Regions from separate parts of the Pseudoalteromonas rubra genome, predicted to be linked through region 2. Evidence: predicted binding sites of a transcription regulator. Region 2 holds the regulator's gene; each other region holds the start of a gene.
The links. Region 2 encodes LexA, which represses DNA repair genes until DNA is damaged. Its sites were predicted from a motif close to TACTGTATNNNNATACAGTA; they were not measured.
Positions count from the first base shown of each region.

Region 1: ruvC (crossover junction endodeoxyribonuclease RuvC) is a predicted target of LexA. The motif match lies at 1,832-1,851, and genes of this name have one in related genera.
Region 3: AT705_RS06170 (YebG family protein) is a predicted target of LexA. The motif match lies at 2,098-2,117, and genes of this name have one in related genera.

Region 1 is NZ_CP013611.1:1,283,570-1,286,854, reverse strand. Features, by position in the region: gene aspS (aspartate--tRNA ligase) at 1-1,768, shown strand, start outside; gene ruvC (crossover junction endodeoxyribonuclease RuvC) at 1,891-2,412, shown strand; gene ruvA (Holliday junction branch migration protein RuvA) at 2,415-3,032, shown strand; gene ruvB (Holliday junction branch migration DNA helicase RuvB) at 3,053-3,285, shown strand, end outside.
Region 2 is NZ_CP013611.1:3,111,080-3,114,364, forward strand. Features, by position in the region: gene AT705_RS25970 (hypothetical protein) at 874-996, shown strand; gene lexA (transcriptional repressor LexA) at 1,165-1,773, shown strand; gene coxB (cytochrome c oxidase subunit II) at 2,105-3,217, shown strand; gene ctaD (cytochrome c oxidase subunit I) at 3,214-3,285, shown strand, end outside.
Region 3 is NZ_CP013611.1:1,373,149-1,376,433, forward strand. Features, by position in the region: gene AT705_RS06155 (TonB-dependent receptor) at 1-501, shown strand, start outside; gene AT705_RS06160 (hypothetical protein) at 513-1,412, shown strand; gene AT705_RS06165 (ComEA family DNA-binding protein) at 1,468-1,761, opposite strand; gene AT705_RS06170 (YebG family protein) at 2,134-2,445, shown strand; gene AT705_RS06175 (amino acid aminotransferase) at 2,596-3,285, opposite strand, start outside.

The sequences.
Region 1 (3,285 bases), 1.8 Mb from region 2:
AATATACTGCGGAAAATTAAACAAGGACCATGTAGGTCAGGAAGTGGAGCTATGTGGCTGGATCAACAAACGTCGCGATCTGGGTGGCCTGATCTTCATTGATCTGCGAGATCGCGAAGGTTTGGTCCAGGTTGTGTTTGATCCAGAAGTAGATGGCCTGATGGATGTTGCTAACACATTGCGTCAAGAGTTCTGTGTTAAAGTGACAGGTACAGTTCGTGCGCGTCCTGAGAGCCAAATTAATCAGGATATGGCAACCGGTGAAGTAGAGATCCTCGGTACGGGCCTGACAATTATTAACCGCGCTGAGCCACTACCACTGGACTTTAACCAGGAAAACTCAGAAGAGCGTCGTCTGACCTATCGCTACCTTGACCTGCGTCGTCTTGAAATGAGCGACCGCATTAAATTACGCGCTAAAGCTTCGAGCTTTGTGCGTCGCTTCCTCGATAGCAATGACTTCCTGGACATTGAAACGCCGGTACTGACAAAAGCAACTCCAGAAGGTGCGCGTGATTATCTGGTACCAAGCCGTGTACACAAAGGGAGCTTCTATGCATTGCCACAGTCGCCTCAGCTGTTTAAACAGTTGCTGATGATGTCTGGCTTTGATCGTTACTATCAAATCGTGAAATGTTTCCGTGATGAAGATTTACGTGCGGATCGTCAGCCTGAATTCACTCAAATCGATTTAGAGACGTCGTTCATGACATCTGATCAGGTGCGAGATATCACAGAGCGCTTGATCCGCGAAATGTGGCAGGAACTGCTTGAGGTTGATCTGGGCCAGTTCCCGGTAATGAGCTACGAAGAGGCAATGCGTCGATATGGTTCAGATAAGCCTGACTTGCGAAACCCGTTGGAGCTGATTGATGTTGCTGATCTGGTTAAGGACGTTGAGTTTAAAGTACTTGCCGGCCCTGCAAATGACGAGAAAGGCCGTGTCGCTGTGTTGACTGTACCGGGTGGTGCATCACTGTCTCGTAAGCAAATTGATGAGTACACAAAGTTTGTTGGTATCTATGGGGCCAAAGGCCTGGCATGGATGAAGGTGAACGATCTGGACGCTGGCCTTGAAGGTATTCAGTCGCCGATTGCCAAGTTCCTGAATGAAGAAGTGATCAAAGGGATCCTGGCACGCACAAATGCACAGACTGGCGACATCATTCTGTTTGGTGCTGATAAGCGTAATGTTGTTAACGAAGCTATGGGTGCACTGCGTCTGAAAGTGGGCCAGGACCTTGAGCTGACAAACCTGAACCAGTGGGCACCGCTGTGGGTTGTTGATTTCCCAATGTTTGAGGAAGACGACGAAGGTAACCTGCACGCAGTACACCACCCGTTCACAGCACCTAAAGACATTTCAGCGGCAGAGCTGGAAGCCAATCCGGCTGGTGCAATCTCAGATGCCTACGACATGGTATTGAACGGATACGAAGTCGGTGGGGGTTCTGTGCGGATCCACAACAACGATATGCAGCAAGCGGCTTTCCGTATCCTGGGTATTGATGAGCAAGAGCAGCAAGACAAATTCGGCTTCTTGCTGGATGCACTGAAGTACGGTACGCCACCGCATGCAGGTCTGGCATTTGGTCTGGATCGTCTGGTAATGCTGCTGTGTGGTACAGACAACATTCGTGATGTGATTGCGTTCCCGAAAACGACTCAGGCATCATGTCTGATGACCAATGCACCTAGCGTTGCAAACCCGGATGCACTGAAAGAGCTCGCGGTAACAGTAACCGCGCAACAAAAAGATGCTGAATAATTACAGCGAATAGAGTGAAAGAGCGGCGATTATGCCGCTTTTTTTATTCTGCAAGTTATACATAACTGGAAATCCATACAGTATTTTGGCATGATAGCGAAAAAACAACGAGAGTATGCGCCTTGGCAGTAATTTTAGGCATAGATCCAGGCTCCAGGCTGACCGGATACGGCGTAGTTAAACGTCAAGGCAGTCAGTTTCAGTATCTGGGCAGCGGTTGTATTCGACTTGGTGATAAGCCATTCCCACAACGACTACAGATGATTTATCAGGGCGTAAGCCAGATTATCGAACAGTTTAACCCGCAGGGGTTTGCGATTGAGCAAGTCTTTATGGCGCACAACCCTGATTCCGCTTTAAAGCTCGGTCAGGCACGCGGTGCAGCCATTGTCGCAGCCACGATGAACGAGATTGAGGTATTTGAATATTCAGCCCGGCAGGTCAAACAAGCCGTTGTTGGCACTGGCGGAGCGAATAAGTCTCAGGTTCAGGAAATGGTGAAACGACTATTAAAACTCCCGGGTACTCCCCAGGCCGATGCCGCTGATGCGCTGGCCATTGCAATTTGTCATGCTCATTCAGAGCAAAATCTGATCAAGCTGGCAGGTAGTGCGAAAAAAACCGTACGAGGAAGATTGAGGTAATTATGATAGGCAGACTCAAAGGTACTTTGGTAGAAAAACAGCCACCAGAGATCCTGTTAGACGTAAGTGGCATCGGTTATGAAGTGCAAATGCCGATGACGTGCTTTTATGAGTTACCTCAGGCGGGTAATGAAGCAACCATCTATACTCATTTTGTGGTGCGCGAAGATGCACAATTACTGTTTGGCTTTAACCACAAAACTGAGCGGGCGTTATTTCGCGAGCTGATCAAGGCTAATGGTGTTGGCCCTAAGCTGGCACTGGCGATTTTATCCGGTATGTCGGCAGAGCAGTTTGTACAGTGTGTTAATCAGGGCGACGCGTCTACTTTGGTGAAAATCCCGGGTGTAGGCAAGAAAACCGCTGAGCGGCTGGTGCTTGAGATGAAAGACAAGCTGAAGAACTTTGGTCATGATTTACTGACTCCATTCAGCGATAACGCTATTTTAGCGCCTCAGGAAGATCCTACTGTGGCAAATACGCCTGAAGACGATGCGTTGGCAGCATTGTTAGCTCTTGGCTATAAACCTGCACAAGCGCAAAAAGCACTGAAAGCGGTGAGTAAACCAGGCATGGATACCGAAGGGCTAATCAAAGAAGCCCTGAGATCTATGATGTAAGAAAGGCTGACTAGATAATTATGATTGAAGCAGACAGACTCATTGAGCCAGAAGTGCAGGGCAGTGAAGAGGCCGTAGACAGAGCAATACGACCTAAGTTGTTGGCGGACTATACCGGTCAGCAGCATGTAAAGCAGCAAATGGAAATCTTCATTGAAGCTGCACGCAGTCGTGAAGAAGCACTCGATCACTTGCTGATATTTGGCCCGCCGGGCTTAGGTAAAACGACCTTGGCAAATATTGTGGCGAATGA
Region 2 (3,285 bases):
TGTCTATTCATCCATGAAGTTGGTATCTAGCAACCTTTGGACACACTTCCTTGTGGAGGGCTCCCGGCGCGTAACGCGTGTTATCGGCGTCCATACCTCGCGTTCATTGCGCTGCGAAGCGGTGCTTCGGTCACAATTCACCCATGTGAAAGCAGGACATTGCCAAGCTCCTAATAAAAGGTCGATGAAAGACATTCATCCATGAATTTCATCGACATTCGTACTTCCATGTACGTCAAACCCGTTGCAGCAATGCAGCTGGTTTTTTGCTATGTGCGATTTAAAAACGTGCCGAGGAAGCCGTAGATAGAATAGCATCGCCTATTCATCCATGAAGTTGGGTTGGATGTTGGAATAGGCCTGCGTTCTCTAAAAAGGCTTATTTCACCTTGCGCAAAGTAAATGCACTCGCGTTGCTCGCTGTCATTGTACTTTACACTTAATTCATCCATGAATTTCATCGACATTCGTACTTCCTTGTACATCAAAGCCCGATTCGAAAGAGTCGGGCATTTTTGCATTTGAAATTTAAAAAAGCGTCGATGAAGCTAGTATCTAGCAGTCTTTGGTGACACTTCCTTGTGGAGGGCTCCTTTTTGCGTTGTGAACAGGTCTGCGTTCTCTAAAATAGCTCATTTCACCTTGCGCAAAGTAAATGCACTCGCGTTGCTCGCTGTCATTGTACTTTACACTTAATTCATCCATGAATCTCATCGACATCCGTATTTCCATGTACGTCAAACCCGTTGCAGCAATACAGCGGTTTTTTTGCTATATGCGATTTAAAAAAGTTGTATAACTTTGCGATCACAAAGCCGAACCCCCGTCATCCCGCACTTGATGTAGGCACTGCTGACAGGCGATACGGAGAGCATGAATGGCAAGTCATCAGTGCAGCAGAGTAAGGAGGAAGTAGGTCCGGAAGCCCCCAATCTCGATACTCTATCGAATGCGTTCAGTGAAACAGAGAAAAACGAGTGTAGCGTTGATTGGTAAGTACCGTTTCACATAGAAGTCGGTTACTTTATACATGATGCTGCAGAGGTGGTGTATTATTAGGCTAGGTAATTGAATACGAGTTTAAGGTTCGCGCAGAATAACCGTTGCGAAAAAATGATAACTGTATATACTCACAGTAAATGCACTGTATGGAAAACCAGTTATATGCGACCACTCACCAAACGACAAGAACAAGTTTTTGAACTCATAAAAGTCTTTATCAAAGATACGGGCATGCCTCCGACTCGGGCTGAGATTGCTGAGTCGCTTGGGTTTCGTAGTGCGAATGCTGCAGAAGAGCATTTAAAAGCGTTAGCGAAGAAAGGTGTTATAGAAATGGTACCAGGTGCAAGCAGGGGAATTCGGCTAGTAGAAAATGAACCTGAACAACTTGGTTTGCCCTTAGTTGGTCGAGTTGCTGCCGGAGAACCTATTCTTGCTCAGGAGCATATTGAGAGTCACTGTTCTGTCGATCCTACAATGTTTCACCCTGCGGCCGATTATTTGTTGCGCGTCAACGGTATGAGTATGAAAAATATTGGCATCATGGATGGGGATCTACTTGCAGTGCACCGTACCCAGGTTGTAAATAATGGCCAGGTTGTCGTCGCACGCGTAGAAGAAGACGTCACGGTTAAGCGCTTTGAAAAGTTAGGAAAGAAAGTCTATCTACATGCAGAAAACGAGGATTTTTCGCCCATTGAAGTTGATTTAGAGCAGCAAAGCTTTTCGGTAGAAGGCCTGGCAGTCGGTGTTATCCGAGGTGATGTTTAAATAATTTCCGTGTGCAGCCTGGTTTTTCTTGACTGGGCTGTTTTTACTTCTTGTATACACTTTCAAGCAACCATATCAATGGTGCTTGTGTATAAGTAACCCCTAACAAACAGCTATTTTTCAACTGTTTCCCAACCTTAAAAACAAAATCTACAAGAGACAAAAACTTGCTAAACGGTCAAATTTTGACTAATTGTTAAATGGTCGTGCAGTACTCATGGGATAACCCAAGTGAAATGACAGTCATCCGATAATAAGAACCATTGCTTCTCACGCTCGAAGCAATTGAGGGAGACGTCTAATGAAAATAGCCAAACTCATCACAATTGCGATGTGTTTATTCGTCAGTGTGGCCACGCTCGCAAGCGACTACAATATGCGTACAGGCGTAACTGACATCAGTAATCAGGTATATCAGTTACACATGACCATCTTCTGGATCTGTTGTGTAATTGGGCTGATTGTCTTTTCAGTTATGTTTTGGGCATTAATCCATCATCGGCGCTCTAAAGGTGCGGAGCCTGCGCAGTTTCATGAAAGTACAAAAGTTGAAATCCTCTGGACCGCTATTCCATTTCTAATTTTGGTTGCGATGGCTGTGCCTGCGACAAAAACACTGATTGCGATGGAAGACACTGATAAGGCAGATCTGACTATCAAAGTAACCGGGTCACAATGGAAGTGGCATTACGAATACTTAGGTCATGACGTCGATTTTTACTCTCTGATGTCCACACCAAGAGCTCAGATAGATAATATGGAAAGTAAGACTGAAAACTATCTGTTGGAGGTCGATAAGCCACTGGTGATCCCGACGGGTAAGAAAGTGCGGTTTTTACTGACTTCTGATGATGTGATCCATTCTTGGTGGGTACCTGATTTTGCGGTAAAAAAAGATGCTAATCCGGGGTTCATTAATGAAGCATGGACGAATGTCAATGAGCCCGGCACCTATCGAGGCCAATGTGCAGAGCTATGCGGCAAAGACCATGGTTTTATGCCTGTTGTCGTAGAAGCCAAGCCCGAGGCGGAATTTCAGGCATGGCTTACCAACGAGAAAGCACAAAGAACACTTGCCGCGCAGCAAGAGGCTGCGCTTTTGGAGCAAACACTTAGCAAAGATGAGTTAATGGCGACTGGAGAGCGTGTTTACATGGCTTACTGCGCAGCATGTCATCAACCCACAGGGCTCGGCCTGCAAGGGGTGTTTCCTGCCTTAAAGGGAAGCGCTATGGTCACCGGCGACCTCCAAGCACATATTGAAATTATTATGGACGGACGCCCTGGCACTGCGATGCAGGCTTTTGCAAAGCAGTTGTCATTAAAAGAAGTCGCTGGAGTTATCACTTACAAAAGAAATAGTTGGGGTAATGATACCGGAGAAGTTATTCAACCTAGCCAAATACAAGCTTACCTTGACGGCAAACAGGAGGAAGCCAAATGACTTCGAGTACACAGCAGGCTGCTCATGAACAAGAGCATGAACATCATGGTCCGGCAACTGGTATCAAG
Region 3 (3,285 bases), 1.7 Mb from region 2:
ATCTTTATCGACAATGTCGGGGAAACCAGTATTCGGGGTATTGAAGCCAGTTTTGAGGCCATACCTGCACACGACTGGCACCTTTCCGGTAACCTGTCGTATACAGATGCACAGTTTGATTCAGTCGGTACAGCCACGCAGGTAACAACAGACAGTACAGTAATGCGTTCCCCGCGCTGGACCGCAGCATTTGGATTACGTTACCACTGGCCGATTGCACAGCGGCCCCCGCTAAAAGTGTCACTCAACTGGGGCTTTCGCAGCAAAACGTATAACGATGTTTATAATACAGAACTTGGGGCGCAAGGCAGTTTTGCTCTGTTAAATGCACGTATCATTCACGCCATCACAGCCCAAATGGAAGTTGCACTCTTTGTTCGCAACCTCACAGATAAACGAGTGTTAATTGGCGGCAATGACTTTACCGAAGTATTTGGGGTTGCGGAGCATTACCTGGCCCCACCCAGAGAGTGGGGTGTCTCCCTGTCTTACCAATTTTAAAGATGTACGCTATGATGACAATCACGCAGTCTGTTTTACTCATAAGCATTGTGGTTTTACATACTTGGATTGCATTTTCAGCAAGTGCTCAGGTCCAGCTACTTAGCGATGACCCACTAGACATCGAGATGGTGTTTTCACAACAGCCTCTGGATATTTCAACAGACTCAAATAACCTGGTGCTGAATTACATCTTAAAAACAGCCCCTTCTTTTTCCCCCCCGCCTTTGCTGCTTGCTCCGGGCACACGCATCGATCAGCTGCTCCAAAGCAACCTGCCCTTTTGCGCCCTAAACCGGATAAAAACACGCCAGCGAGCAAAGCAGTATTTATTCAGCTTGCCTGTGCACCTTTACCCCAGCCACAGGCTGTACTTTTTGCCATTGAACATTAAACTTGCCCCTTTTCTTAATGAACAGGGACAATTGACCGATCTCATTGCCCTACTCCAGGCACACCCCAGAACCACCTTACTCACGGAGGCACAACGCTCATACGGCGATTACCTGGACGCACAACTGGCCAGGGTTGATAAAATTCAGTTAATCAGACGCCCTGGTGGTGACAGCTATAAAGCAACCATCACCATGTTCGAGCGAGGCCGGGTGAGCTTTATTTTGACTTACCCGACAACGATTCAACGCTATGCAAGCAAGCTGACACTTTCGCAGGTACATAGCATCGAAATAGCAAACAATCCGCCTTTTATTCTTGGCCACATTGCCTGCTCTGATACCCCCGAAACCCGGCAATTTCTTAAAGTTGTCAACGCCGCACTGCTGCACTTGTACCAAACAGCGCGCTTTTATGAGCTGCATCTGCGCTACCTCCCTGAGTCAGAGCGAGATTATTTCAAATTACAACTCGAACAACAAATCACCAAGGCGCAATTAAATAATCAGGAAAGATAAGAAAAAGAGCAGCCTAAGCTGCTCCTGGAGATGACCAGACTCAACTGGAACAACGCTAAAATGTTACTTTGCCTTTAAGTTTGGCAAGGATGTTCACACCTATTCCGTTTACCCTCAGTAAAGCATCCATATCCTGAAAGTCTCCCGCTTCTTCGCGAGAGCGAACAATCGCTTGCGCTTTTTTCATGCCAATACCAGGTAAACGGGTTAACTCTTCTGCGCTGGCATGGTTTACATTCACCACAGCATCAGCAACTTGCTGGGTTGTAGCAGGCGCTTGCTCTGGTTGAGCCATAATTGGCAGCGCGGCGGACAGCGCCAATGTCGCTAAAAGTGTTTTGATATTCATCGTGAGATCCCTCAATTAAAGTGTCCATGTTTTAAAGTATGCATTGCAATGTGCATGCACAGTTAAAATAAAGTAAACACGGAGAAATATGTCAAAATTATGTCTATATTTCCTGTTGCTAATTTTTCATCTCACTCTGTTATGCTAATTTTTATAAACTATGCTATTGGCAACCTGACACTATCTACGGAGAGCATACAGACTATCAATATCAATTTGTTTTTATTGATAAAGTTAACATTGGATAGGTGCTCAATGTGTTTATTAATTGCACCAGGATCCTCTGTATCGGTACATTACAGCACTTTATCAGTTGTAATTCTTGACAAGACAAGTTACTGTACAAAAAAACAGTGTTCGTGGAGAGTGATCATGGCGGTTATCGTTAAGTATGTGGTAGAAAGAAATGGAGTAGAGCGTATGACATTTACCAGCAAAAAAGAGGCTGATGCTTATGATAAAATGCTGGATGTTGCAGAAGCGCTTGAAGGCATGTTAGAAAAAGTGGATGTTCCACTCAGTGAGCAACAAGTTGAGTCGCTCGCACTGGAAATTGCCAAACAAAAAGACGATTTTATGGCCATCCTGAAAGGCGGAAAAGTGTCAACAAAGAAAGACACTGAGGAAAAACCCGCTAACAAGAAAGGGGATGACGATAAAGTAACGGCCATTAAACAGGCCTAATGTCTCTGACCATACCTACAAAAAAGCCAGCTCTTTCGAAAGAGCTGGCTTTTTTAGTATAAGCGAGCTTATACCAACCTGCATTAATACATAACCAACTGGAGAGGTTTACTCACCTCTAGATTGGCTACTTAATTATGCGAACTGGTATTATTTCAGAACAGTCGCAACTGCATCGGCAAAGTAGTCGATGTTGTCTTTGCTCACACCTGCCACGTTTACACGGCTGGAACCCACAATATAGATTGAGTATTCCTCACGTAATCTGTCGATTTGGGCCTTATTTATACCCAGGAATGAGAACATCCCATTCTGACTTTCAATGAAAGAGAAGTCCTGTCCCGCACCTCTGGCGTTCAGATTGTCTTTAAGTAAGCTACGCAGGCCATTAATGCGGTCACGCATTTCAGCCAGCTCTTGGTGCCACTCCTGAGTCAGCTCCTCGCTACCCAGAATCGTGTTCACAATGTCCGCACCGTGTGCAGGTGGCATTGAGTAGATGCCACGTACAACGCTGAGTAACACTGAGTTAGCAACATCAGCCACTGCAGCATCCTTAGCAATGAATGTGCACGCGCCGATGCGTTCACGGTAAAGTCCAAAGTTTTTAGAGCATGAAGAACAGATCAGCATTTCGTCGACTGTTGAAGCCAGCAAGCGCATGCCTTGAGCGTCTTCTTCCAGGCCGCTGCCAAAACCCTGATAAGCGATGTCAACAAGTGGTGTAAAGCCCACATCTTTCGCTAACTCAGCAACGATTTGCCATTGCTCTGCGTTTAAATCCATACCGCTTGGATTATGACAACATGCGTGAAGTAGCACGATGTCGCCTTTTGGTAC